Regions from separate parts of the Arthrobacter sp. NPDC093139 genome, predicted to be linked through region 2. Evidence: riboswitches for the same ligand, from Rfam matches in the RefSeq annotation. Region 2 holds a riboswitch; each other region holds the start of a gene.
The links. A riboswitch is a leader RNA that binds a small molecule or an ion and turns the genes downstream of it on or off. The one in region 2 is predicted to bind thiamine pyrophosphate.
Positions count from the first base shown of each region.

Region 1: it holds a riboswitch for thiamine pyrophosphate, as region 2 does, so the genes downstream of both, ACIP90_RS09100 (FAD-dependent oxidoreductase) here and thiC (phosphomethylpyrimidine synthase ThiC) in region 2, are expected to answer to the same signal.
Region 3: it holds a riboswitch for thiamine pyrophosphate, as region 2 does, so the genes downstream of both, thiD (bifunctional hydroxymethylpyrimidine kinase/phosphomethylpyrimidine kinase) here and thiC (phosphomethylpyrimidine synthase ThiC) in region 2, are expected to answer to the same signal.
Region 4: it holds a riboswitch for thiamine pyrophosphate, as region 2 does, so the genes downstream of both, ACIP90_RS14790 (ECF transporter S component) here and thiC (phosphomethylpyrimidine synthase ThiC) in region 2, are expected to answer to the same signal.

Region 1 is NZ_JBIVOO010000004.1:264,543-271,593, reverse strand. Features, by position in the region: gene ACIP90_RS09115 (ferritin-like fold-containing protein) at 1-126, shown strand, start outside; gene ACIP90_RS09110 (DUF222 domain-containing protein) at 222-1,865, shown strand; gene thiE (thiamine phosphate synthase) at 1,893-2,627, opposite strand; TPP riboswitch at 2,655-2,775, shown strand; gene ACIP90_RS09100 (FAD-dependent oxidoreductase) at 2,768-4,195, shown strand; gene thiS (sulfur carrier protein ThiS) at 4,192-4,428, shown strand; gene ACIP90_RS09090 (thiazole synthase) at 4,434-5,267, shown strand; gene ACIP90_RS09085 (4a-hydroxytetrahydrobiopterin dehydratase) at 5,333-6,004, shown strand; gene ACIP90_RS09080 (hypothetical protein) at 6,023-6,325, opposite strand; gene ACIP90_RS09075 (DUF3107 domain-containing protein) at 6,334-6,558, opposite strand; gene ACIP90_RS09070 (TetR/AcrR family transcriptional regulator) at 6,621-7,051, opposite strand, start outside.
Region 2 is NZ_JBIVOO010000020.1:14,315-21,365, forward strand. Features, by position in the region: gene rplS (50S ribosomal protein L19) at 1-243, opposite strand, end outside; gene trmD (tRNA (guanosine(37)-N1)-methyltransferase TrmD) at 508-1,302, opposite strand; gene rimM (ribosome maturation factor RimM) at 1,303-1,872, opposite strand; gene ACIP90_RS20400 (RNA-binding protein) at 2,028-2,270, opposite strand; gene rpsP (30S ribosomal protein S16) at 2,272-2,682, opposite strand; gene ACIP90_RS20410 (hypothetical protein) at 2,875-3,309, opposite strand; gene ACIP90_RS20415 (VOC family protein) at 3,418-4,293, opposite strand; gene ACIP90_RS20420 (amidohydrolase family protein) at 4,366-5,454, opposite strand; TPP riboswitch at 5,517-5,624, shown strand; gene thiC (phosphomethylpyrimidine synthase ThiC) at 5,619-7,051, shown strand, end outside.
Region 3 is NZ_JBIVOO010000001.1:60,746-67,796, forward strand. Features, by position in the region: gene ACIP90_RS00320 (Rne/Rng family ribonuclease) at 1-2,513, shown strand, start outside; TPP riboswitch at 2,690-2,787, shown strand; gene thiD (bifunctional hydroxymethylpyrimidine kinase/phosphomethylpyrimidine kinase) at 2,770-4,320, shown strand; gene rplU (50S ribosomal protein L21) at 4,665-4,973, shown strand; gene rpmA (50S ribosomal protein L27) at 5,034-5,297, shown strand; gene obgE (GTPase ObgE) at 5,415-7,004, shown strand.
Region 4 is NZ_JBIVOO010000009.1:129,186-136,236, reverse strand. Features, by position in the region: gene ACIP90_RS14810 (TerC family protein) at 1-740, opposite strand, end outside; gene ACIP90_RS14805 (hypothetical protein) at 923-1,087, opposite strand; gene ACIP90_RS14800 (DUF4235 domain-containing protein) at 1,214-1,477, opposite strand; gene ACIP90_RS14795 (heme-degrading domain-containing protein) at 1,514-2,065, opposite strand; TPP riboswitch at 2,204-2,345, shown strand; gene ACIP90_RS14790 (ECF transporter S component) at 2,416-3,036, shown strand; gene ACIP90_RS14785 (ABC transporter ATP-binding protein) at 3,036-4,700, shown strand; gene ACIP90_RS14780 (energy-coupling factor transporter transmembrane component T family protein) at 4,697-5,500, shown strand; gene ACIP90_RS14775 (hypothetical protein) at 5,538-6,533, opposite strand; gene ACIP90_RS14770 (UDP-N-acetylglucosamine 1-carboxyvinyltransferase) at 6,797-7,051, shown strand, end outside.

The sequences.
Region 1 (7,051 bases), on a different contig from region 2:
GAGCTGATCACGGCAGCCGACAGCGGTGCGGACCATGCCGCGGCCAGGGAACTGGTGCAACGCCTCACCAGGGAACTCGCGGAAAACCATTCCAAGCGGATGGTGCAGCTTGGGCTGAGCGGCTAGGGCGTAATTGGGTGCTCCGGCAGGAGCGCCACGGGCTATGTGTCGGTGCATTCCATCGCGGCGTTTTTGTCGGTGGCTGATGTCATGCTGTGGGAATGGATGGCAGGGCAGCCGGGGACACGTTGGAGGGCATCGAGGCCTCTGTCGCTGCGCTGGCTGCTGTTGCCGGCCGCGGCGGCGGCACCGTGGCTTCGAGCGGTGCTGACCTTTTTACGGGTGCTGATCCTCTGGCCGGTGCTGACCCTCTGGCAGGTGCTGGCCCGTTTGCGGGTGCTGATCCTGTGCGGGACTGGGCGGAGGCGTGTCTGGATGGTCTGGCGGAGGTTGGCAGGTTGGAAGCCCGGGTGGCCGCGTTGAAGGTTCAGTTCGCGGCCGGGTACGCCGCTGCTGCCGAGGCGCTGGCGGCGCCGGCCGGTTCGCCGCAGGAGCGCACGGCCCAGGAGATGGCGGTGACCGCTGAGGTTGCGTGTGTGCTGACGGTGGGCGAACGCGGTGCCGGTGCGCTGCTGTCCGAGGCCCGCGCCCTGACCACCGGGCTGCCGTTGACGCTGGCCGCGCTGCAGGAAGGGAGTATTTCCTGGCAGCACGCCAGGGTTCTGTGTGATGAAACCTCAGGGCTGGAGCCTGCCGCTGTGGCCGCCCTGGAAGCCCATTTCCTGGGAACAGACTCCCTGGGCCCTGATCTTCCGGGCCAAGGAGTCCTGGATCCTGATCTTTCGGGTACGGGTGTTTCCGGGCGTGCGCGGGGTTGCCTGGCAGGGGAGTTGGTGCCGGGCAGGTTCCGCGCCAGGGCGCGTGCCTGGCGGGAGCGGCACCATCCGGTGGGCATCGAGGCCCGCCACCGCAGGAGCGTGAAGGACCGGCGGATGGAGTTCGTGCCGGACCGGGACGGCATGGCGTGGCTGTCGGTGTACTTGCCCGCGGACACCGCGGCGGGCATCTGGGCACGGGCCACCGAGGCCGGGCGCGCCCTGCAGGGTCCTGGAGAATCCCGGACCCTGGCGCAGCTGCGCGCGGACGTCACCGCCTGCTGGCTGCTGGGCGGTGTGGCGGAGGGTATCCCGTCCCCCGCGGCGCAGGTCCTGGTCACCGTGCCGGTGTTCTCGCTGCTGGGGGCCGGTGAGGAACCGGCCGCGCTGGACGGGTACGGGCCGATCCCGGCGTCCATGGCCCGCAGGCTTGTCGCGAACGGGGCCGGGTCGTTTCTGCGGGTGCTGACCGATCCGCGTGACGGGGCGCCGCTGGAGATCGGCCGGAGCAGCTACCGTGTGCCGAAGGCGATGCGGCAATGGCTGCGGCTGCGGGACGGCCGGTGCCCGTTTCCCGGCTGCAGCAACCAGTCCCTGGATAACGAGGCGGATCATCTACTGGCCTGGTCCGCAGGCGGCGGGACCGGTATCAGCAACCTTGGCCAGCCGTGCCGGAAGCACCACCGCCTCAAACACACCACGCCCTGGCAGCCGGTCGAGGCGACCCGTGACAGTCCGCCCGGCTGGATCTCACCCACGGGACGGTCCTATCCAAGCGAAGAACAGGACCGGGAACCCCCACGCTGGCCCCACAACCCAGACTCCGGCAACCTCGAGCCCGGCAACCTCGAGCCCGGCAACCGCGAGCCGGACAACCCCGAGCCGGACAACCCCGAGCCGGACAACCCCGAGCCGGACAACCCCGCCAGCTTCGACCCACCTCTGCCCGCGGACCCCTTTCCCGACTGGGCACAGTTCACGGCCGCCTAGAGTGACCCTTCTAGTGGCATAGCCAGATCATGACCGCGCAGAGGACGACGACTGGCGATCCTCGGCGTCCGCTCCCTCGGTACCGGCTGTTCCGGCGTCCAGGGCAGCAATCAGTTCCGCCGCGGCGGCCGCCGGGTCCGGTGCCTCGGTGATGGCCCGGACCACCACGATGCGCTCTGCGCCCGCCGCGACCACCTGTTCCACGTTGCTGAGATCGATCCCGCCGATGGCGAACCACGGAACACTCCGGCCGCTTTCCCCGCCGGCACTGCCGACAGCTCCGGCCGCATACCGGACGAGATCAAGTCCGACGGCGGCCCTCCCGGGTTTGGTGGGGGTGGCCCACACCGGTCCGACGCAGAAGTAGTCAGGGCCCTGCGGTGCCTGTGCGGCCGCGATGGCGGCATCAATCTGGTCGGGGGAGTGGGTGGAAAGCCCGATCGCCGCTGAGTCGTCCAGCAGCTTCCGTGCCGAGGGCAGCGGCAGGTCCTTCTGGCCGATGTGAAAGACCGGAGCCTCCGCCAGCGAAGCGATGTCCGCCCGGTCATTGACGGCCCAGAGCCGGCCATGCCGGGAAGCGGCCTGGCGCAGTACTGCCAGGAGTTCGAGTTCTTCCGCCGCCTCGATGGTTTTGTCCCTCAGCTGGATGATGTCCACTCCACCGGCAAAGGCCGCATCGACGAAATCGGCGAAGTCGCCGCGCTCCTTACGGGCATCGGTGCAAAGGTACAGGCGGGCTTCATGGATGTCAGGCACGGTCATGGCAACCAGCCTAGTTCCTCTAAACTGGGCTGGTACCGCGGGAGCCCGCTGCAGCTGTCACAAAAGGCGCAGGGCTGAGAGGGCGTAAGAGCCGACCGCTTGACCTGATCCGGTTAGTACCGGCGTAGGGAAGGATTTCCATGAATCTTGGAACCGGCGGGAACAATTCTGCCGTATCGCTGATCCACGCCGATGTGGCTGTGATTGGCGGCGGTGTGATCGGCCACGGGATCGCCTGGGAGGCGAGACGCTCCGGACGGTCCGTGGTCCTCATCGACAAGGAGCCCGGGACAGGCGCGAGCTGGGCTGCCGCGGGGATGCTGGCCCCTGTCAGCGAGCTGCATTACCAGGAGGAGGAACTCCTGGAGCTCATGCTCGAATCCTCGGCCCGGTGGCCCGACTTCGCGGCGGCGCTCACCGGTGACGGTGCCTGCCGCGACACGGGGTATCTGGCGACGCCGACCATCGCTGTGGGCGCGGACCCTGCCGACCGCCGCGCACTGATGGACCTGCGTGAAGTTCAGCTGGCCGCCGGTCTGGCAGTCGACCCGCTGACCATCCGTGAGGCGCGGCTGCGGGAGCCGCTGCTGAGCCCCGGCATTTCCTGCGCGCTGGACATCCCGGCGGACCATCAGGTGGATCCTCGGAAGCTGGTGGCGAGTATTGCAGCTGCCTTGGCCTGCCATGAACCCGGCTCGCGGACTGCCGTGGCCGGCGCCGAGAACGGCTACGCGGTCCGTGACAACGCGGTAGGTCTGCTCTGGGACAGGGGCCAGGACGACAGGGGCCAGGACAACGGACAGGACGGCGGACGGGTCACGGGTGTCCGGCTTGCAGGCGGCGGCGGCGTGCTGGCCGCTGAAACTGTGGTGGCAAACGGTCTCGGGGCCGCCTCGTTGGACGGGCTGCCGGAGGGACTGAATCTGCCCCTGCGATCGGTGTACGGCGATATTCTCAGGCTCAAGGTTCCGGACCGGCTCCGTCCGCTGCTGACTGCTACCGTCCGGGGCATGGTCCGCGGAATCCCCGTCTACCTTGTTCCACGGCAGGACGGCACTGTGGTTATTGGCGCCACCCAGCGGGAGGACGGACAGGCCGCGCCCAGCGCCGGCGGTGTCTACCAGCTGCTCAGGGATGCCCAGGTGCTGGTGCCCGCGGTAGCCGAACTGGAGCTGCTCGAGGCGACGGCACGGGCGCGGCCGGGAACGCCGGACAACGCCCCCCTGCTGGGCCGTGTTGCCGCCGGATCCAAATCTGGCGCCCGTTCCAAACCCGCGGCCGGATTTAAACCCGCCGCCGGCTCCGAAGCTTCCGGCGGCGATCAGGGGCCCGACGCAGTGGTGCCCGGGCTGATCATCGCCACCGGGTTCTTCCGGCACGGGGTCCTGCTGACGCCCGCCGCCGCCGTCATCTGCCGCGAGCTGATGGACGGCGTGGAGGACAGCCGCTGGAAGGCCTTCCGTCCCGGTCGGTTCTCCACCGAACGGACGGGCGGAGCGGGCAGCGCCCCGCCGGTCACTGCCGCTTCGAACACAGTCACATTTGACCAGGAGAAGGAACCCGCATGAACATCACACTGAACGGCAACGCCCACGCTGTGGGGGCAGGCGCCTCCGTCACCACGCTTGTCAGCGAGGTCACCGGGCGGGACCTGGCCGCCAACGGACACGCCACCGACGGCCAGCGGCTCGGGGTAGCAGTGGCACGCAACGCGGAGGTAGTGCCCCGCAGCCTGTGGCACAGCACGGCACTCTCCGAGGGCGACGAGATCGAGCTTGTGACGGCAGTTCAGGGAGGATAAGGACCATGACTGAAACAAAGGCAACACCGCCGGGAACGGAAGATCAGCCCGGAACCGTGGCGGACGCAGCTGACCGCCTCGTCATTGACGGCGTTGAACTGACCTCGCGGCTCATTATGGGCACGGGCGGCGCCCCGAGTTTGGACGGGCTGGGGGCGGCGCTCCTGGCATCCGGCACGGAACTGACCACTGTGGCCATGCGGCGCTATTCGCCGGCCGAGACAGGGTCCCTGTTCCAGCTGCTCCTGGACCACGACATCCGCGTGCTCCCAAACACCGCGGGCTGTTTTACCGCCCGCGACGCCGTCATGACGGCAGAGCTCGCCCGCGAGGCCTTGGAGACTGACTGGGTGAAGCTGGAAGTCATCGCCGATGAACACACCCTCCTGCCGGACGCAGTGGAACTCGTGGACGCCACCGAACAGCTGGTCAACCGCGGGTTCAAGGTCTTCGCCTACACGAATGACGATCCCGTCCTGGCGTTGCGTCTTGAAAACCTGGGCGCCGCGGCGGTCATGCCGTTGGGCTCGCCCATCGGCACAGGCCTGGGGATCCTCAATCCCCACAACATTGAACTGATCGTCTCGCGTGCCTCCGTCCCGGTAGTCCTGGACGCCGGCATAGGCACCGCATCGGATGCCGCCCTGGCCATGGAGCTCGGCTGCGATGCCGTGCTCCTCGCCACCGCCGTGACCCGGGCGCAGAACCCGGCACTCATGGGCGAAGCCTTCAAACACGCCGTTATCGCCGGTAGGCTGGCGAAAGCGGCCGGGCGGATCCCGCGCCGCGAGCATGCACTGGCGTCATCGGCCATGGAAGGCCGGGCAGAGTTCCTCTAGTCCGGACACCCGGGGCCCCGCGGCACGGCAGGCTCACCCCACGAACCCGCGCCAAGGAGGCAGCCGTGGCCGCCAGGGACGACATCCTCACCCGCCCCCAGATCGACGCGGCACTCGCGGACCTGCCGGACTGGCGTTACCGCCTCGGCGGCCTGGTGACCGTCTTTAAAACGCCGACGGCGGCCGGCGCGCTTGCGCTGATTGCCGACGTCGGGCGCCTTGCCGAGGAAAGTGACCACCATCCCGACCTGGATTGGCGCTACAACCGGGTGTTCATCCGGTTCAGCTCCCACGACGTCGGAGGCGAGGTAACGGCACGTGACACCGGCGCCGCGGCGTCGGTCAGTCAAGCTGCCGCGGCGGCAGGCGCGGAGGCCCAGCCGGGCCTGTACCGGTCCGTGGACATCGGCATCGAGACAGCGGACGCAGGCGAGATCTCTGAGGTCTGGCGCGTCGCGCTGGGCTACCGCAAGGGCCGGTTCGGGCACCTCGTGGACCCGTACGGCCGTGGCCCCGGAGTATCGTTCCGGCAGGGGCCGACGCCGGACGGTAACCGCCTCTACGTAGACATCCACCGGTCCAAGGCCGAATCGGGCCCTGTCCTGGAGAAGGTGGCGGCGACGGGCGCCTCAACGAACAGTGACCACGCACCCCATCGGGTGGTGGTCACTGATGTTCAAGGAAACCAGTTGTGCCTCTGCACCGAGGAAGGCCACGGACCGGACCTCGGGGAGTGATCACCGGGGCCCAAGCGGCTACTTCTTAAGAGCTGCCGTGAGCCGTTGCGTGTCCCGTTTTGCGCGCAACCTGCCCAGGTAGCCAGCCACCGCCACGGCCGCAGCCGCGCCAGCCACCATCGGAAGAATCCACGGAATCCAGGTCAGCCCTGGCTGGTAGCCAAGGCCGGCGGCCATGCAAATGATCCACGCAAGCATCCCCACTGCCGTGGCCACGCCGGCCGGCAGGAACATGCCGTACTTGGCGTGGCGCCGGTCATTCGCCCAGACGATGAAGCCTGCAGCCACGGTGACCAGTGCGACGATAACGAGGGACAGCACGTCCTGTCCTAGAGTGCGCCGAAGCCGACCCGGCGGACTTCTTCCGCGCCGATCTCGACGTAGCCCAGCACGTTGGCCGGCACAATGATCTGGCGGCCCTTCTCGTCGCTCAGGCGGAGCTCGGTCCCCTTGGCGAGGGACTCTGCCACGACCTTGGCCACAGCGTCAGCATCCTGGGCCGATTCCAGCACAATTTCGCGGCCGATGTTCTGAATGCCGATCTTTACTTCCACAGCAAGGCCTCCCAGCCAATCAAGGTTGATGCAATTCCAAAGGGTAGTTCTCCCTTTGTAGTCTAGGTCTCCTTGGGGAAGCGAGAGATTCCGCGCCAAGCTAAACGGTAGATCAGGTCGCTGGCCACATCGATGTCCAGGTTCCCGTCGGTTTCGAGCCAGTAGCGCGCGCTCACCTGGGCCATTCCGGCCAATGCCCGGCCAAGCAGCTGCGCTTCCAAATGCGGCAGCTTCGTGTCTTCGGCGATGACGTGCGCGATGGCATCGGCAAAGGTCTTGTTGAAGGTCTCCAGGCGTGAGCTGACGTCCGGATCGTTGATCAGGTCCGATTCGAAGACGAGCCGATGCGCCTGGTCATCGCTGTCGATAAAGCGGTAATAGGCCCGCATGACGGCCTGGACCCGCTCCTTGTTATCGGTGGTGGAGTTCAGTGCCCCCATCATGAGGTCGGTGAGGACACCGAGGTGGCTGTCCAGGAGTGCCAGGTACAGCT
Region 2 (7,051 bases):
TTCGATGATCGGGGAGTGCACCGGGAAGGTACGCTCTACGCCGACACCGAAGGAAACCTTGCGGACGGTGAAGGTCTCGCGAATACCGTCACCCTGGCGGCCCAGGACGAAGCCCTGGAACACCTGGACGCGGGAGTTCTTGCCTTCGATGATGTTCACGTGAACCTTGAGGGTGTCACCCGCGCGGAACTCAGGAACATCGGTGCGCAGCGAGGCTGCATCTACGGAATCGAGGATATGCATTGATCCACTCCTGGTGAACGCCACAGGTCATTCACTTTGGGTCACGGCGACCAAGCCTGGACAAACGCCCGGGAATTGCCGCCGAAGTGTTGTTGTCCGGTACCGCCACTGATTGGCCGTACCGGGGTGTCCTGCTGTTGGCTGCGCTCCCCCTGTGGCAGGTGCGGGCCCAGCAGACACAAGGGTTAATTATGCCCCATATGGAAAGAATTGGATAATTTTGGAACACGTCGTGCCGCTGGGAAGCAGCGGCGCGGGAACTGCTTAGGCGTCCGGCCGCCGCTTCAGGTGACCGTCGACGACGTCGTACCCCAGGTCCGCGAGAGCGGTGCGGTCCGCGCGGGGAAGATTCCCGGCGTCGAACGCCTCCAGCAGGTCCGGGCGGCGTTCAGCCGTCCGCCGGTACTGCTCATGGCGGCGCCACTGCGCGATTTTTCCGTGGTTGCCGCTGAGCAGGACCGCCGGAACTTCCCGTTCCCGCCAGATGGAAGGCTTGGTGTAGACGGGGTACTCGAGCAGGCCGTCCGAGTGCGACTCCTCCACCAGGGACTCGGGGTTGCCCACCACACCCGGCAGCAGCCTGCCGATGGCCTCCACCATGGCCAGGACGGCAACTTCGCCGCCGTTGAGCACATAGTCGCCGAGGCTCACCGGACGCACCGTGAAGTGCTCCGCCGCCCATTCGATGACCCGCTCGTCGATGCCTTCATAGCGGCCGCAGGCGAAGACCAGATGGTCCTCCTCGGCAAGCTCGTAGGCCAGCGCCTGGTTGAACCGCTCCCCTGCCGGCGACGGCACGATCAGCACCGGCTTACCCGCGTCCGCGGGACGCGCGTCCGCCACCGACGCCAAGGCCTGCGCCCACGGCTCCGCCTTCATGACCATGCCGGCGCCGCCGCCGTACGGGGTATCGTCCACCGTCCGGTGGCGGTCCGTGGTGAAGCTGCGGAGGTCGTGGACGTTCAGGTCCAGCAGACCGTCCTGGCGCGCCTTGCCGATCAGCGACAGATCCAGCGGTGCCAGGTACTCGGGAAAAATACTGACGACGTCGATTCTCATCTAGGCTTTGGCCCCCGGCTCAGGTTCGCCGCTGTCGCCCGTGCCCTGCTCGCCGCCGTCTTCGGTGTTGATCTCGAACAGCCCGGCCGGCGGAGTCACCAGGACGTAGCCCTCCTCGACGTTGACCTCCGGGACGATCTGCTCCACGAACGGGATCAGGATTTCCTTCCCGTCCGGCGTCTCCACGACGAGCAGATCCTGCACGGGCATCGTGTTCAGGGCAGAGATCTTGCCCACCACCTGGGAACCCACACGGGCTTCGAGGCCGACGAGCTCGTGTTCGTACCAGCCCTCGTCCTCGTCCTCGTCGAGTCCCTCAGTTTCGATGAACAGCTTGGCGCCGCGGAGCGTCTCGGCCTCGTTGCGCGTGTCAATTTCCTCGAAGGCGAGGAGCAGGATGTCCTTGTTCCAGCGGGCACTGTGCACGGTCAGGGGGCCCGCCGACGCCGGTTCCACCACGAATTCGGTTCCGGGGACAAACCGGTCCTCGGGGGCGTCGGTGAGCACCTGGACTGTGACCTCGCCGCGGATTCCGTGGGGTTTGCCGATTCGTGCCACCTGAAGCTGCATGTAATCCTCTGTTCCGGAGTGTTTCTGAAAGGGAGTGCGTTTCTGAAAGTCGGCGCTGTGCCGTGCCCGGCCGGCGGGCGGGCGGTGAAAGCAGTCCGGCCCCTCCACCGTTGCTGGTGGAGGGGCCGGACTTTAAGGCAAGTGTTGCAGGCGCGTTACCGGCGGCGGTCGGTATCGACGACGTCGACCCTGACCTGCTCGCCATCTGCCAGCGCAGCCACTACAGTGCGCAATGCGCGCGCGGTGCGGCCCTGGCGTCCGATTACCCGTCCCAGGTCTTCCTGGTGAACGCGCACCTCGAGGGTATCCCCGCGGCGGTTGCTCTTCGTGCTGACCTTGACATCCTCAGGGGAGTCAACGATTCCGCGGACAAGGTGTTCGAGCGCTTCTGCCAGCAACTTACTCAGCCTCGGTGGTCTCTGCTTCAGCCTCGGCGGGAGCTTCTGCCTTGGCCTTCTTGGTGATGGCTTCCGGGATGATCACGGAACCCTTTTCCGGGGCAACGAAGGCTTCCTTGGCAACCTTGGTCTTCAAGGTGCCTTCCTGGCCCGGGAGGCCCTTGAACTTCTGCCAGTCGCCGGTGACCTTGAGGATCGCGGCAACCTGCTCGGACGGCTGTGCGCCGACGCCGAGCCAGTACTGGGCACGGTCCGAGTCGACCTCGATGTATGAGGGCTCCTCGGTGGGGTGGTACTTGCCGATCTCTTCGATGGCACGTCCGTCACGCTTGGAGCGTGCGTCCATGACGACGATGCGGTAGTACGGTGCGCGCATCTTGCCGAAGCGCTTAAGGCGAATCTTTACGGCCACTTTAGTGGTCACTCCTGTTTCTGAAACGGGCTGAACCCGCGTTTCTGCACCCGTGGGGCGGGCCATACTTGGGGTTCGAAAGGACAGGATCCAGACGCGGAGAGAGGGGCCACGCAGATCGAGTACCTGTTTATTGTGCCAGATCAGCGGCCCGATTTCGACTTGACAGGGGCGGGGGCCTGAATCGGCAGGTCAGGAGGACCAGACGTAGAGGCCCGTGCGGCTGTTCTCGTCGACGCTTTCGGCAAGTTCGGCCAGCTGCTGGACGTATTTCCGCGCCTCGGCGGCCCCAAACGGCATGTCGTCCTCGGCGGCCCACCGCTCGGCAACATCGTCGAGGACGTTGCCCTCGCCCTCCGATTCGTAGCTGACCAGCTCCGCCAGCGCCCGGACCATGGCCGGCGGCACACCGAGCAGCGAGTCGCTGGCCACGTCCACCATGGCCAGTTCGTAATCGGCGCCTGCCGCATGGACGGCCGCTCCGGCGAGGTCTCCGAGCTGTTCGATTTCAAAGTCGCTGATCCCCGGGATGCGGACGCCGGCCGCGGCGGCTGCGCCCGACTCGAGGTCAGCGGCGCGCTTGAGGGCTTCACTGTGCGTGGCAACAAAGATTTCGGTGAAACCCATGGAATTCGTCCTCGTTCCGTCGATAGCGGGAACCCGGCGGCGGTGAAGGCCGGCGGGGATGTTCGAGTTCAGCCTAACCCACAGGCCCGCCCCGAATCGCGAACAGGCTCAGCGTACGGCGACGCGGATCCGGTTGCGCCACGGGTCCTCGAAGCGCAGCTCCGCCCCCGTGTGGTGGGCAGCAACGCCGGCGGCCTTCAGGCGGTCGGCGAGCGCGCCGACGTCGTCCCCTGCCGGGACTTCGATGAGGACTTCGCCCAGCCCGAGTGTGTCCCGGCGCGGTCCGGCGCCGCGGCTGTTCCAGACGTTCATGGCCATGTGGTGGTGGTAGCCACCGGCCGAGACGAACAGGGCCTGCCCGTGCCAGCCCGCGGTCTTTTCGAATCCCAGGGTCCCGACGTAGAAGTCATGGGCAGACTGGACGTCACCCACCTGCAGGTGCACGTGCCCCACGCCGGCTTCCGTGCCGCGCTGGCCCTCCAGCGCGTCCTCGGTCAGGTGGTCCTGCAGGTACTTCTGCGGCGGCAGGGCGAGGCTGTCCATGACCACATTCTTGCCGTCCCAGGACCACGCCTCGCGGGGGCGGTCCCAGTAGAGCTCGATGCCGTTCCCCTCAGGGTCGCTGAAGTAGAAGGCCTCACTGACGAGGTGGTCGGCGCTGCCTGTGAACGACCGGGGCTCATACTGGGCGGCGGTGGCGACGGTGGCGGCCAGGGCTGCCTGGTCATCGAAGAGGAGCGCGGTGTGGAAGAGGCCGGCTTCGCCGCGTCCCGGAATGGTCAGTCCGGGGGCGGGAGCCAGATGGACCAGGGGCGTGCTGAGCCGCCCAAGGTAGAGGCCGCCATCCTGTTCGGCTACGACATTGAGGCCGAGCGCCCGCTGGTAGTAGTCGGTCATAAGCTTCATGTCGCCGACCTTGAGCATGACGGTGCCCATGGTGAGATCGGCAGGAAGAAGATCCTGGCTGCTGGCTGCTGGTGTCATGTGAATGCTCCCGACTCCCTGGCCACCGGATTTCGATGGTCTCTACCTATCTAAATTACTTGAAGCTTCAATTTATTCCCAGCGGACGACACTTCCCCGCAGCACCACTGCCCGGAGCTGCCCTATGGTTTCCGGCACTTCCCGCGGGTCCTCCGCACACACCACAACATCGGCGCTCGCGCCCTCGTCCAGGCCGTCCGCACGCAGCCACCGGCGGGCCCTCCAGCAGGCAGCATCCAAGGCGGCCGCGGCGGGGAGCCCCGCACCGTGGAGGGCCAGGATCTCGTCCGCAATCCGGCCGTGCCCGATCACGCTGCCCGCATCAGTGCCCGCAAAAATCTCCACTCCGGCCTCGTACGCGTCCCGGACGCGCTCGTTCCGGCGCTCCCACAGCGCCCTCATATGGGCCGCGTAGCGGGGAAACTTGGACTCGGCCCGGGCGGCGATGTCCGGGAACGTCGCTATGTTGACCAGTGTCGGCACGATCGGCACGTTCTGCTCCACGAACCGCGGGATGTGCCGCGGCAGGAGCCCCGTTGCGTGTTCAATGCAGTCGATGCCCGCATCCAGCATCTGGTCGAGGACGTCCTCGCCGAAGCAGTGTGCCGTGACCCTTGCGCCCTCATCATGCGCCGCGCTGACCGCGTCCCGGACAGCCTCGTCCGGGAACGAGGGCGCAAGGTCGCCGGCGTCTCGGTCGATCCAGTCCCCCACCAGCTTGATCCAGCCGTCCCCGGAACGCGCCTGCTTCCGGACTGCCTCCACCAGGTCCTCCGGCTCAACCTCGACGGCGAAGTTCCTCAGGTACCGTCGGCTCCGGGCAATGTGCCGTCCGGCACGGATGATCTTCGGCGCTTCAGGGCGCCGCTGCAGCCAGCGGGTGTCACTGACCACTCCCGCGTCCCGCACAAGCAGGGTGCCGGCATCGCGGTCGGTCATCGCCTGGGCGTAGGCCACGTCGTCGTCCACGGCGCCGGTTGGCCCCAGCCCGATGTGGCAATGCGCGTCAACGAAGCCGGGCAGCACCCAGCCGTCGAGGATCACGTCAGGAATGCGGCCCGGACGCTGAAAGGTCAGTTTGCCGTCCACGGCCCACAGACCGGTCCGGTCCTGGTCCGGGCCGGTGAGCACTGTGCCGGAGAATTCGATGATGCGCGCCATGGATCCAGCCTGTCATATCAGGCGTGGACGGGCACCGGCCAGCCGCCCTGTGGTAGCTTCGTCTACGACCACACGGGTGCCCCTGCAGGGGCTGAGATCGGGCTAGCGCGGCCTGCGACCGTTGAACCTGTCCGGGTAATGCCGGCGAAGGAAGTGAGCAGTACATGAGTACCCAGAAAACAGAGCTGATCCCTGCCCAAATAGAAGCTGGCCAAAAGGAAGCAGCATCCGGTGCGGATATCACCCAGTCCCTGAAGTCGCATTCGCTGGCGTACATCGAGGGCGACGGCCTCCGCGTTCCGGTCACGGAAATTGCCCTGGAGCCGTCACCCAGCGGGGAGCAGAACGAGCCGTTGCGGGTGTACCGGACAGCCGGACCCGGCAGCGATCCCGTGGTGGGCCTCGCGCCGTTCCGCGCGGAATGGATTGAAGCCCGCGGCGACACTGAGCCCTACAGCGGCAGGGAACGGAACCTGCTCGACGACGGCCGGTCGGCCGTGCGCCGCGGCGCCGCGTCCGCGGAGTGGAAGGGCGCGCAGCCGGTGCCGCGCCGCGCCGTCGGCGGAAAGACGGTCACGCAGATGCACTATGCCCGGCAGGGCATCATCACCCCCGAGATGCGGTTCGTGGCACTCCGGGAGAACTGCGACGTTGAGCTGGTCCGCAGCGAACTGGCGGCCGGGCGCGCCATCATCCCGAACAACATCAACCACCCCGAGTCCGAGCCCATGATCATCGGCAAGTCATTCCTGGTGAAGATCAACGCCAACATCGGCAACTCGGCCGTGACAAGTTCCATTGCCGAAGAGGTGGACAAGCTGCAGTGGGCCACCCAGTGGGGTGCGGACACCGTCATGGATCTCTCCACCGGCGATGACATCCACACCACCCGCGAGTGGCTGATCCGCAACTCGCCCGTCCCCATCGGCACGGTTCCCATCTACCAGGCGCTGGAGAAGGTCAACGGTGAGGCGAACGCCCTCACCTGGGAGATTTTCCGTGACACCGTGATCGAGCAGTGCGAGCAGGGTGTGGACTATATGACCATCCACGCCGGGGTCCTGCTGCGCTACGTCCCCCTGACGGCCAACCGGGTGACCGGCATCGTGTCCCGCGGCGGCTCGATCATGGCGGGCTGGTGCCTGGCGCACCACCAGGAGAACTTCCTGTACACGCACTTTGACGAGCTGTGCGAGATCTTCGCGAAGTACGACGTCGCCTTCTCCCTCGGAGACGGCCTGCGCCCCGGCGCCACCGCGGACGCCAACGACGCCGCCCAGTTCGCCGAGCTCGACACGCTGGCCGAGCTGACCCAGCGGGCCTGGGAATACGACGTGCAGGTCATGGTCGAAGGTCCCGGCCATATCCCGTTCCACCTCGTGCGGGAGAACGTTGAGCGCCAGCAGGAGCTGTGCAAGGGCGCTCCGTTCTACACCCTGGGCCCGCTCGTCACGGACGTGGCACCAGGCTACGACCACATCACCTCGGCCATCGGCGCCACGGAAATCGCCCGCTACGGCACCGCCATGCTCTGCTACGTGACGCCCAAGGAACACCTGGGCCTGCCGAACAAGGACGACGTCAAGACGGGCGTGAT
Region 3 (7,051 bases), on a different contig from region 2:
GCGGCCGCCGGGGGCGGAATCGCGCTGACCGTGACGTCTCGGAGCGCGACGATTCCGGAGCCGACACCGAGGGCGCAGACGCGTCCGAGGATGCAGACGAAGAGACCGTGGGCCAGGGCGACGAAGGTGTGACGTCCCGCCGCCGGCGCCGCCGCCGCCGCGGTGACCAGGACCTCGAGCTCACCGGCGGGGGAGACGACGATCCCCCCAACACGGTGACCCGCGTCCGGGCCCCGCGCGTTCCCAGCGAGCCTGTTGTCAGTAACCGGGTGACCAGCGTCAAGGGCTCCACGAGGCTCGAAGCGAAGAAGCAGCGCCGCCGTGAATCCCGCGACACCGGCCGCCGCCGCACCGTCATCACCGAGGCCGAATTCCTGGCCCGCCGCGAATCAGTGGACCGGCAGATGATCGTGCGCCAGCGCGACGACAGAATTCAGATCGGTGTCCTCGAGGACGGCGTGCTGGCCGAGCACTTCGTGTCCAAGACACAGCAGGACTCGCTGATCGGCAACGTCTACCTGGGCAAGGTCCAGAACGTCCTGCCGTCGATGGAAGCGGCCTTCGTTGATATCGGCCGCGGCCGCAATGCTGTGCTCTACGCCGGTGAAGTGAACTGGGAAGCCGTTAACCTCGAGGGCAAGCAGCGCCGGATCGAGAACGCCCTGAAGTCGGGGGACTCCGTCCTCGTCCAGGTCACCAAGGACCCCGTGGGCCACAAGGGTGCACGCCTGACAAGCCAGATCTCCCTGCCCGGGCGCTACCTGGTGTACGTGCCCGGCGGTTCCATGACGGGCATCTCCCGCAAGCTGCCCGACGTCGAACGCAACCGCCTGAAGCGGATCCTCAAGGACCGCCTGCCCGAGGATGCCGGCGTCATCGTCCGCACAGCGGCCGAGGGCGCGTCGGAGGAAGAGCTGACGCATGACATCAACCGCCTCCGGGCGCAGTGGGAGGGCATCGAAAGCCAGGCGAAGTCCACCAAGGTCCTCGCTCCCGAGCTGCTGTACGGCGAACCGGACCTGACCATCAAGGTTGTCCGCGACGTCTTCAACGAGGATTTCTCCAAGCTGATCGTCTCCGGCGACGAAGCCTGGGACACGATCGAGGCCTACGTCACCTACGTTGCCCCGGACCTTGTCGGGCGGCTTGAGAAGTGGACCAAGGACCAGGACATCTTCTCGGCCTGGCGCATTGACGAGCAGATCCACAAGGCCCTGGACCGCAAGGTGTTCCTGCCCTCCGGCGGTTCACTAGTCATTGACCGCACGGAGGCTATGACCGTGGTGGACGTCAACACCGGCAAGTTCACCGGCAGCGGCGGCAACCTCGAGGAAACCGTTACGAAGAACAACCTGGAGGCGGCAGAGGAAGTTGTCCGCCAGCTGCGCCTGCGGGACATCGGCGGAATCATCGTGATCGACTTCATCGACATGGTTCTGGAGTCCAACCGTGACCTCGTGCTGCGCCGTATGGTGGAGTGCCTGGGCCGCGACCGCACCAAGCACCAGGTGGCGGAAGTGACCTCACTGGGTCTCGTCCAGATGACCCGCAAGCGCATGGGCACCGGCCTGCTGGAAGTCTTTGGCGAACAGTGCGAGGTATGCGCCGGCCGCGGCGTGGTGACGCACGACGAGCCCGTGGAACACCGGCGGGCGAACGTTGTTGCGGCCGAGCACCACGTTCCGCGGGCGGAGCACCAGCCCGCCGTGCGGACCGAACGCAAGAGCCGCCGGCGCGGCAAGGGTGGTCAGGTTCCTGCGGAAACGGGCCCCGCCGCACCCGCCGCGGTCCACCATGAGCCGTCGGAGGCTGAGCGCCACGCCAAGGCTGAGGCGACACGGGCCGCACTCGCCAACATCGCGGCCGCGGCCCATGCAGCGCATCTCCATGAGGACGCCGCGCACCAGGCCGCGTCCGCCGGAGCACAGCGCTCCGTCCCTGCCCCGGCGCCGTCCGGTCCGGAAAGCCCGGCGGTGCACCGTACCCCGGAGACGGAGAGCGTTTCAGGCCGTCCCGGCGCCGTGCTGACCTTTGGCGGCGAGAAAGTCGTGCTTCCTTTCGTCGAGCACGCCGGCGAGCCGGCCTCCGAAACTCCTGCCCTGACGCTGGACCGGCTGGAGGAGGCGTTCGCGCACCTCGGCGCGCCGGCCGTTCCCGCTGAGGAGCAGCCGACGGCGGACCGCGCACCTGCCGCGGGGGAGACGCCTGCTGCCGAGCCGGCAGCGCCGGCCGGAACGCGACCTGCCCCGGCAGGTGCGGACCACGACGCCGACCGGTTCGCTGACCACTCGGCGGTGCAGACCCGCACGCGCCGGCCGCGCCGCAACCGCAGTGCCAGCCGGGCTCAGGGCGCAGCCAATGAGACGTCCGTGGAACACCACGAGACCGCCCCGGCATCAGCAGCCGGGCACTCGCACGAAGCCAAGGCGCCGGTTTCAGGGAGCGCCGCTGCCCCGAAGCCTGCCAGCGAACCGATCATTCTCGGCGTCGGCGTGCCTGCGTCCGAGCTCTGAGCTGGACGGGTTCCCGCTTTAAGCTGATCTGATGCAACGGGCCGGTGCCGCAACTGCGACACCGGCCCGTTGTGCTTCAGCGCCAGAGCGGCCGCGGGCTGTTGCCCCGGCAATTGCGGGGCTGCCGGTCGCAAACTGCAACGCAGTGCCCGCAGGGCAGCAAACCGCTAGGCTGGGGGACTGACACGGGGTGCCGCGCACGGAGCCGGCTGAGATCCAAACCCGTTGAACCTGACCGGTTAGCACCGGCGAAGGGATGTCTCCTTTGTCTTCACTATCTGCCCTGAACCTTGTCCAGCCTGCAACGCCTGAGGCTGTGCCGCCCATCCGCAGGATTCCCCGCGTCCTGGCCATTGCCGGCTCGGACCCGTCCGGCGGAGCCGGCATCCAGGCGGACCTGAAAAGCATCGCGGCCACGGGTGGCTACGGAATGGCGGCCATCACGGCACTGACCGCCCAGAACACCCGGGGCGTCAGCGCCGTCCATCTCCCCCCGGCCGAGTTCCTGACGGCACAGTTGACCGCCATCAGTGACGACATCGCCGTGGACGCCGTAAAGATCGGCATGCTGGGCGACGCACAGGTGATTGCCGCGGTGCGGGTCTGGCTGGAGAAGGTGCGCCCCGGCGTCGTCGTTCTTGATCCCGTGATGGTGGCAACCAGCGGGGACCGGCTTCTGCAGGAGTCCGCCGAGGCGGCACTGCAGGAACTCCTGCCGCTGGCCGACCTGATCACGCCCAACCTCGCCGAGCTTGCGATGCTGCTCGGGGAGCCGGTGGCCTCCACCTGGCCGGACGCGCTGGAGCAGGGCAAACGGCTGGCCGCCGAAACGGGGGCCACCGTCCTCGTCAAAGGGGGGCACCTGGACGGTGCCGACTGCCCCGACGCCCTGGTGAATACGGGCGGCGCCCTGTCGGCCGATGTCGTCGTGGTGGACGGCCAGCGGGTGCCGACCCGCAACAGCCACGGGACCGGATGCTCCCTGTCCTCGGCGATGGCCACTATGCAGGCCCGTGTGGGCGACTGGGAACAGTCACTCCGCACCGTCAAGCCCTGGCTGGAAGAGGCCCTCCGCTCCTCCGGGCAGCTTGAGGTGGGACACGGCAACGGGCCGGTCCACCACTTCCACCACTTGGCGTCCCCGGGTGCTGGCGCTGAGGGCAGTTTCGCCGACCTGCTCCATGCGGAGGCCGCCGCGGATCTCGACGCGATCTACGGCCTGGGCTTTATCCGCGGGCTGGCTGAAGGCACGCTTCCCGAAAGCGAGTTCGCCTATTACCTCGCACAGGATGCCATCTACCTCAACGGATACTCGCGCGTCCTGGCACGGGCCAGCGCGCTGGCTCCCACCGAGGCCGAGCAGCTCTTCTGGGCCCGTTCTGCGCAGCAGTGCCTCGAAGTGGAGTCCGAGCTGCACCGCAGCTGGCTCAGCACCCGGATGGTGCTGCCTGACCTCGGGCCGGTCACCAAGGCTTATGTGGACCACCTGGTGGCGGCGTCTGCCTCGGGGAGCTATGCCGTGCTGGTAGCCGCGGTGCTCCCGTGCTTCTGGCTTTACGCCGAAGTCGGGGAGACCCTGCACTCCGAATTCCTCGCAGCCGGCGCCCCCGAAGGACACCCGTACGCTGAGTGGTTGCGCACCTACGCCGACGAGGGCTTTGCAGAGGCCACCCGGCAGGCCATCGCCATCACCGACGCCGCGGGCCGCGCGGCGTCCGACGCGGAACGCAGCCTGATGCTGACGGCATTCAGGCAGTCCTGCCGCTACGAGGTCGATTTTTTCGACGCGCCGCGGCTCCACAGCTGAACGGTCTCCGGCGCAGGAGCCGGTAAGATAAACGCGCACGGTGACGGCAGGTCGGTGCAACAGCCCTGTGGTGGTTATCACGGACAACCCGCCGAAACCAGCCTCATTTGCGGCCGAAGACGAAATTAGCGTATTCTAGATCTTCGGTGCTTACGCCAACACTTGGGTTATGACCCCGGGAACGGTCCTTTTGGAATTCCAAACGGCATTGTTCCGGGGATAGCTCACGGATTCCCCCGGGGAATCCACGGCGTTGAGGCACAGCGAGAGCCGGACCAAACACCTTTGGACCCAGGTTCCGCACGCAAATTTAGTAATAAACGTCGAGAGAAGTGAGTTCCCAAGTGGTGTACGCGATTGTCCGCGCAGGCGGCCGCCAAGAGAAGGTTTCCGTTGGAGACTTCGTTACCCTGAACCGCGTCGCCGGTGGAGCCGGCAGCACCATTGAGCTGCCCGCACTGCTCCTGGTAGACGGTGACAAGGTCACATCCGCAGCTGCGGACCTGGCCAAGGTAACTGTTACGGCTGAGATCCTCCAGGACCTCCGTGGTCCGAAGATCGTCATCCAGAAGTTCAAGAACAAGACCGGTTACAAGAAGCGCCAGGGTCACCGTCAGGAACTGACCAAGGTCAAGATCACCGGTATCAAGTAACCTCTGGTTACTGTTCAGGTTTTCAGCAGATTCCCCAGAATTTAAAGGCAGGCATTCCAAATGGCACATAAAAAAGGCGCGAGCTCCACTCGCAACGGTCGTGACTCCAACGCCCAGTACCTCGGCGTCAAGCGCTTCGGCGGCCAGGTAGTTTCCGCAGGCGAAATCATCGTCCGCCAGCGTGGCACCCACTTCCACCCCGGTGCAGGCGTTGGCCGCGGTGGCGATGACACGCTGTTCGCACTGCAGGCAGGCGCTGTCGAATTCGGCACCCGCCGCGGCCGTCGAGTCGTGAACATCGTTGCTGCTGCAGCTGCAGAGTAACAACAGGATCTGAACCGGTGGAGCGGGCCATGATGGCCCGCTCCACTGGTCTTTTAACCGCATTACAATCAATTTGGGCGTCCAGAACGTCCGGATTAAGCACAGAGGAGATTCACCGTGGCGAGCTTTGTAGACCGGGTAGTACTGCACGTATCCGGCGGTACCGGCGGCCACGGCTGTGTCTCGGTGCACCGTGAGAAGTTCAAGCCGCTTGGCGGCCCCGACGGCGGCAACGGAGGCAACGGCGGAGACGTCATCCTCCGCGTGGACTCCCAGACCACCACGCTGCTGGACTACCACCACGCCCCGCACCGGCATGCCACCAACGGCGGGCCCGGCATGGGCGACTGGCGTGGCGGCAAGAACGGCGAAACCCTGATCCTTCCGGTCCCGGACGGCACGGTCGTCAAGACCAAGGACGGCGAGGTCCTGGCGGACCTCGTCGGCGAAGGCACCGAGTTCATCGCCGCGGCCGGCGGGCTCGGTGGACTGGGCAATGCGGCGCTGTCGTCCCAGAAGCGCCGGGCGCCGGGCTTTGCTTTGCTCGGCATCGAGGGCGAGTCCAGCGACATCGTGCTGGAACTGAAGTCCATCGCAGATATCGCCCTGGTCGGCTTCCCGTCCGCCGGCAAGTCAAGCCTGATCGCCGCCATGTCCGCCGCGAGGCCCAAGATCGCCGATTATCCTTTCACGACGCTCATCCCCAACCTCGGCGTCGTGCAGGCCGGCGACGTGCGGTTCACCATCGCCGACGTGCCCGGACTCATTGAAGGCGCGAGTGAAGGTAAAGGCCTGGGATACAACTTCCTGCGCCACGTCGAGCGGTGCGCCGCTTTGGTTCACGTTTTGGACTGCGGTACGCTGGAATCTGACAGAGATCCACTCTCCGACCTCGCCATCATCGAAGCTGAACTCGAAAAGTATGCCGTTGATATGAGCTATGCCGGCAACGACGGCGAGGTTGTTCCGCTGAACCACCGGCCCCGGTTGGTGGCTTTGAACAAGGTCGACCTGCCTGATGGCAAGGACATGGCCGAGTTCGTCCGCCCGGAGCTGGAGTCGAGGGGCTACCGCGTGTTCGAGGTTTCGGCCACGAGCCACGAAGGTCTCCGGCAACTCGGATTTGCCATGGCGGAGATCGTCAAGGCCGCCCGTGACTCGGTGGCCGCAACACCGCCGAAGGTGCACGCGCCTGTGCTGCGCCCCCGCGCAGTCAACGAGGCCGGCTTCAAGATCCGCCGCGAGGAAAAGAACCTGGAGCCGCTGTTCCGCGTTCTGGGTGAGAAGCCCGTGCGCTGGGTCAAGCAGACTGACTTCACCAACGAGGAGGCCATTGGCTACCTCGCGGACCGGCTGGCCAAGCTTGGTGTTGAAACCGAGCTGTTCAAGCAGGGCGCCAAGCCCGGCGACACCGTAGTGATCGGTGACGACGACGGCGTGGTGTTCGACTGGGAGCCGACCATGATGGCAGGCGCCGAACTGCTGGCGTCGCCGCGCGGCACCGATGTCCGCTTTGCAGACATCGGGGACCGGCCCACCCGTGGTCAGAAGCGTGAGGAACAGATCGAACGCCGTGAGGCCAAAGCAGCGGCACGCGCCGAGCTGGAAGCCGAGCGCAAGGCGGGCATCTGGACCGAATCAGTCAGCGGGCGCCGTGCCGCACGGCCGCTCAAGGAGAGTGGACTGAACACCCAACATGAGGAGTGAACCCGCACACGTGTCTGATAATTCCGCAATTGTCATCGAGGAACCAA
Region 4 (7,051 bases), on a different contig from region 2:
AGGCCGTCGATCAGGAAGTACAGCTGGCGAAGGCCCAGGAGCGCGAACGCGTTTGCCGTGAACACGATGAAGACGTCCTCGGTCAGGCCAAAAATGGCCGGGATCGAGTCCAGCGCGAAGAGAATGTCGGTCCCGGCGATGGCCACCATCACGAGCAGCATCGGCGTCAGTGTCTGTTTGCCGTCCTGCAACGTGAGCAGCTTGTCGCGGTCGTAGTAGTCCGCGGTGTGAAACAGCCGTTGGGTCATCCGGATCATGATGTTGTCGGCGGACTTTTCCTCCGAGCGGTCGGGTCTAAGCATGTTGCCTGCGGTAATCAGCAGAATCAGTGCGAAAAGGTAAAAGACCCACGCGAAGGTGTTAATGAGCGCGGCCCCCAGAAGAATGAAGACAGTGCGTGCGGCCAAGGCGAACGCTATTCCGAACAGCAGCACTTTTTGCTGGTCTTCGCGCGGCACGCCAAAGCTGTTCATGATCACCAGGAAGACAAACAGGTTGTCCACTGACAAAGCCTTCTCGGTCAGGTAGCCGGCGAAATATTCTGCGCCGGGGGATGCCCCTCCGAAAGCGAAAATTCCGGACCCGAAGCAGAGTGCGATCCCCACATAGACGGATGACCAGATGACCGCTTCCTGCAGGGTGGGAATGTGGGCACGGCGGACGTGGACAAAGAAGTCAAAGGCCAGCAGCGCAACGATGCCCGCGACGGTCAGCACCCATATCAGTGGAGGAACGTCCATCATTCCTGCTCCCGGTAGCCGATGAAGGCACGGCAGGACGATGCAGCGCGTACGGGAGCTGCACCGCTTCCCGCCTTGCGGTCAGGCTACTCCCTATTGCCGCTCCCGGCGTACCCTCCGCTGGACCTGGTTCCACAGAGGAACAGTTGACGGACCAGGGCCGGCGGCCGCAGCGAGCTTTCCTAGAGAGCAAGCTCGCTGCTGCCGCTGATTGAAAAGCAACCATCTCCGTCGCCATCATCACGTGAGATGTAGGTGGTGAAGTCAGCAAGCGACATGAAGCAGTAGAAGTCGCTGTAGCGGTAGTTCGCTTTTTCTGCCTTCGTCGCCACTTTGATCATCATCACTTTCGCAGTCGAGGTTTTCGTTGTCTGTTGAGTCAACGATGCGCGGCCACGATCAAGGTTTGCATCGGTTGGATGCAGAGTTCGGGCAAGACTGGGCAAGAATTTGCGAAGCAAACGCAGTGTGGGCTAGACGATGTCCTGGGTCTTGGCGAAGCGGGTGATGGCCCGCTGCGTGCCGCGGTTTGCCAGCACCTGGATTACCGCGCTCACGGACGCGGAAATGAGGGCGAACGTCAGGGCTGTGCGCAGCGTCGTGGGGACGTCGTCCTTGTCGCCCTTGGGGGGCTTCCGCCCGGTGACCTTTTCCCAAATGGTATCCACGGCCTTGGTGCCGGCGTACCCTGCAAGCAGGCTGATGCCAGTGCCAAGCAACTTGATGAAGAAACTCATTCCGGGACTCCCTGCGTCATGAATACTGGTCTTTCCCTAGCCTAGCCGTATGGAGCCGTGGATTTCCCGCAGCGCCTGGACCACGAGGTCGTGGTCCTCCATCTGTGGCAGCCCGGAAACGGTGACGACTGCTACAGCTCCCACCCCGCGCACGTACACGGGGAAGGCCCCGCCGTGGGCAGCGTAGGTTGACTGGTCGAACCACGCATTGTCCTCGATCCGGCCTCCGCCAAGCCGGCCGCGCAGGCCCACCAGCAAAGACGGCTCCTCGTAGCGGGCCGCCGTCCGCTGCTTGGCCCGCACCCAGCCCTCGTTGTCCGGCGTGGCCCCCTCGAGCGCCACGTGGAAGAGGACCTGGTCCCCCTTTGTGATGTCGATGGCTATCGGGAGATTGCTTTGCTTGCCCATTTCCACCAACTGGAGGCCGAGTGTCAGGGCGTCATCCTTGCTGAACCTGGGCAACTGCAGCTCGGCTACTTCCCCCTCAATCCGCTCAATCAGGGCTTCCAAGGCGCCTGCCGGCTGCTCATCCGGAGAGTCAGGGTCGAAGGCGGGCACGGCGCGGCTGCCGGAATCGTCATGCGTCATGGCCCCAATGTACTCCGGTACGATGACGGCTCTCCTCCCCTCCTCTGGCGGACGCCGCCGTACTTCCCGGAATGTGACTGAAGCGCCGGGCTGTCAAGGCGGTCCCGGTGTAAACTGGATCAGCCCATAAGGGCAGATTTATTACGACAGGGGAGCGCCGCCGTCGGACCTCACTGGCATTGCCAGGGAACCGCGGAAGGGCGCTGAGAGTGCGGACAGCCGCAGACCCTCGAACCTGATCCGGCTAGTACCGGCGCAAGGGAGTCGAGTTCTCAGAGTGTCCGGCAGCAGGCAACCCACCGCCCGCAGCCGGGGAGCGCTTTCCCCTCCTGATCCTCAGGAGGACCATCATGACAACTGCAGCAATCAAGAAGACCGGTTACAACTGGCGCGTGGCCGACATCGTTGTGGCGGCACTGATCGCCGTCGCCGGCGGCGTGATTTTCTGGGCGTGGTCCCAGGGCGCCAACCTCATCTCCGCTCCCATCAACGCGGTCTATCCGCCGCTCACCGGCCTCTACGCCGGCGGCTGGATGATCCCGGCGGTGCTCGGCATGCTCATCATCCGCAAGCCCGGCGCGGCACTGTTCTGCGAAACCGTGGCCGCCACCGGTGAACTAATCATGGGATCCCAGTACGGCACCACGGTGCTGATTTCCGGCCTCCTGCAGGGCCTCGGTGCGGAACTCGTCTTCGCAGCGTTCCGGTACAAGAAGTTCAACCTGCCCGTTTCGCTGCTGGCCGGCGCGGGTGCGGGGCTGTTCTGCGGCCTGAACGATTCCTTCGCTCCGTGGGGCTGGAACATCGCCTACGCGGCCGGAGACAAGCTGGCCTACGTCATCTTCACCGCCATCTCGGGCGCCATCATCGCCGGTGCGCTGTCCTGGATCGCTACGCGCGGCCTCGCCAAGACCGGCGTGCTGAGCTCGTTCGCGTCCCGCAAGGCAGCCACGGAGCCCGTCTTCAACTGATGCCCGGACACCACGACGGCGGTGTCCGCCCCGCCGCGGTCACCGCCCGCGGCTGGGGCTGGCGCCACGCCGGCCGCACGAAACCCGCGGTCAACGCCCTTGACCTGGACATCCGCCCGGGGGAGCGGGTGCTGCTCCTGGGGCCTTCAGGCGCCGGCAAGTCCACCCTGCTCCACGCCCTCGCCGGCGTGCTCGGTGACACCACGGCGGGCAGCAGCACAGCGGACGACGGCGGTCCCTCCGGCAGCGACGACGCGGACGAAAGCGGCAGCCTCCTGATCGACGGCGAACCGCCGCGCGCCCAGCGAGGCCGCGCCGGGCTCATGCAGCAGGACCCCGAAACGCAGGTGGTCCTCTCCCGCCTCGGCGACGACGTCGCCTTCGGCGCCGAAAACCTCTCCGTGCCCCGCGACGCGATCTGGAGCCGCGTGCACGAGGCCCTGGACGACGTCGGGCTCGCGCACCTTCCGCTGGACCACCCGACGTCGGCCCTGTCCGGGGGACAGAAGCAGCGCCTCGCGCTGGCGGGCATCCTGGCGATGCGCCCCGGGCTCATCCTGCTGGACGAACCCACCGCCAACCTGGATCCGGCAGGCGTCCTGGAAGTCCGCGACGCAGTGGGCCGCTGCCTCGACAAGACCGGCGCGACGCTGGTGGTGGTGGAGCACAGGGTCGCGGTGTGGAAAGACCTCGTGGACCGGATCATCGTGCTGCAGCCGGGATCCGCCACGCAACCTGCCGTGCTGATCGACGGCGCCCCCGACCAGGTCCTGGTGCAGGCCCGCGAGATGCTGATCGCCGCCGGGGTCTGGGTGCCGGGGTACGTTCCGTCCACCCGGCGCCGGTTGCACGGCGGCTTCCCGGGCGGCGAGGGCCAGCCGGAACCCGTTTCCGGACAGTCTGACCTGGTGCCCGGCCAACTGGGCCGCGTGCCCGGCCAACTGCTCCTGGCGGCCGAGGGCGTGGGCGTCTCCCGGGAGCGTCCGCGGAGACCCGGCTTCAAGTCCGTTCCTCCGCTGCCCATCCAGCGGGACATCACGGCGCAGGTCCGCGCCGGTGAAGCCTTGACCATTACGGGGGCCAATGGCGCCGGTAAATCCACATTCGCGCTGACGCTCGCCGGCCTGATCCCTCCCGTCGAGGGCAAGGTGTCGGCCACCGTGGAGCTGAGCCGAGGAACGGGGATCGATCCCTACAGATGGCGGGCCGAGCAGCTGATCGCCAGGATCGGCACGGTCTTCCAGGAACCCGAGCACCAGTTCGTCACCGGCAGGGTCTTGGACGAGCTGCAGTTTGGCCCGCGGCACATGGGCCACGGGGAAGAGCGGGTGGACGAACTGCTCGAAAGGCTGCGCCTGACGGGTCTTGTGGACGCCAACCCGTACACGCTCTCGGGCGGGGAGAAGCGGCGGCTCTCGGTGGCCACCGTCCTGGCGGCCCATCCGCAGGTCCTGGTCCTCGACGAGCCGACGTTCGGCCAGGACGCCAACACCTGGGCGGAACTCGCCTCCTTCCTCTCCGAACTGCTCGATGCCGGAACCGCCGTAGTCTCCGTGACGCACGACCAGGAATTCACCCAGGTGCTGGGCGGCACCGAGCTCAAACTGGGCGCACCGGAACTCCGTGTGCCCGGCGTCGGGACACCGAAGGCGGCGACATCATGAGGGCCCCCCTGACGATCGCCGGGAACCGCGCCCTGCTGACGCGCGCCAACCCGCTGGCCAAACTCGTTGCCGTTTTCCTCATCACCCTGGTGCTCGCGCTGTCCATCGACTGGATGTCCGCCTCCGTCGCGCTGGCCTGCGAACTGCTGTTGTTCCCGCTGGCAGGGCTGACCTTCACGCTGCTCTGGCAGCGCGGCTGGCCACTGATCGTCGCGGCCGCCGTCGGCGGCTGGAGCACCTCAATCCTCGCGCCGGACAGCGGAAGGATACTGCTCGACGTCGGCATCTGGTCCATGAGCGAAGGCTCCCTCGAGTTGGGGCTGGGTTTCCTGCTCCGAGGCCTGGCGATTGCGCTGCCGGCGGTGCTGCTCATGAGCTGTACCGACCCCACCGACCTCGCCGATGCGCTGGCGCAGAAGGCCCGCCTGCCGCACCGCTTCGTCCTGGGGACGCTGGCTGCCATGCGGCTCGTGGGACTGATGGCGGAGGAGTGGCAGACCATCGGAATGGCCCGGCGAGCCCGCGGCGTGGGATCCCGCGGCACCCCGTGGCAGCGGCTGCACGCCACCCTGGGACAAAGTTTCGGGCTGCTGGTCCAGGCCATCCGCCGCGCGACCCGTCTCGCCGTCACTATGGAAGCGCGCGGCTTCGGCGGCGCTGACAGGACCTGGGCCCGCGAATCAACCTACAGCCGCCTGGACATCTGGGTGCTGCTCGGGGGAATGGCAATCGCGGCCGGCGCCGTGGTGGCCGCGGTATGGGCCGGCACGTGGAACATGGTGTGGCTGGAGGGGCCGTAGGGCTTCTGTCCCCGCTCCTCGCCGTTTTGTGGCGTTCCTAGATGCAGGAGTGGTTGTAGTCGAAGCCCTTCGAGACGAACTGGGTGAGCGTGACTTGACCGCCGGAGGTCAGCGGGGGAAGGGAGCAGTTGATCTTGGCTCCCTCCGCGGTGTGGGCACCGGCCAGCCAGCTGGGCAGGCTGTAGAGGCTGCTGCCTTCGCTGACGGCGCCGACGATCTGCCACCACTGCAGGCTGGCGGAGTAGATGCCCACGTCCGCGCCGATGCTGTGGAAGAAGTCCGTCATGCCTTCGAGAACTGCTCTGTTGGCGTTCTTGTCGCCGGACCACGTGTTTTCGGTCTCCACGTCGAGCCACCACAGGTAGTCCTCCGGGTCCGCGACGGTGCGGAGATACGCGTCGTCGAATGCCTTGGCATAGCCGTACATGTAGGCGCAGGCGGCGTCTTCCGCTCCAGTGCATGTGCCATGGGGGTTGGTCACGCTCTTGCCGCCGTAGTCGTTGCTGTTCGGCCACCAGGATCCAGCGTGGCCGGGGTTGGCGGTGTTGACGTACAGGGCGACCGAAGGCTGGGCAGTCCCCCCCAGCGCGGTCTCAGCCCACTCCAGTTGCTCGTGCAGGCAGGGATTGGTGGTGTTGGCCAGCCCGTTGTTGACGCCGACGATGGCGAAGGCGGTGATTTCAGGGAGCGCCGTGTTGCATTGCGGCCAGGACACGTCGTTGCCCAGCAGCGTTGTGCTGCCGCCCGGAGGGGCACTCGGCTTCGCCTGCGTGGTCGGGGCAGGGGGTGGAGCCGACACTGAGGAGGTGGGGCCGGGAGTCGCCGCAGGAGACGGGCCGGCAATTGGGGACGGCCCGGTGGAGGAAGGGGACGGCCGGGTCACGGAGGACTGGGGGGCCGGCGGCGAGCCGTCATCCAGGCGGGGGCCGGGAACGAATCCCACTGCGGTCGCAACCACGAAGGACAGCAGGGCGGTGGCCTTTTGCCTGGTCGGGCGCTTATTGCCGAGCACCCCGGAACTGAAAATGGACACGGCGGCCTCCCATTCCTCACTTTTGGCCGCAACCGCTAGCTGCTAGCTTGCTCCCGCGTCGTTTCCCGGTCAAGGCCCTCGCGCGAGCCGGGCAGAGTGTTGGGCAGGGCGGGCGCCAACAACCGGGCTGGCCGGAGGACCGGCACCGCCGCCACTGAGCGCGAGGGCTGAAATTTATCGCATGAGCCGGGTATGGTGCGGCCTTTACTGCCCGAAAGCCGTCCCTTCTTCGCCGAAATACCTCATTTGTGATATTTTTAGGTATGACTCAAGAGACTGCTGAACAGGTTGGCATGATGCTCCGCGACGCCCGCGGGCAGAAAGGCTGGACCCAGGAACAGCTCGCGGCCGAACTCGGAACCAGCCAAAGTGCGGTGGCCAGAATGGAGCAGGGCAAGCAGAATCTGAGCCTCAAAATGATCCAGCGCCTGGAGGCGATATTCGGCCAGAGCATCGTCCAGCTCGGCAAATCCCAGATGACCCACCTCCGCGTGGAAGGCGGCCGGACACTCTCCGGC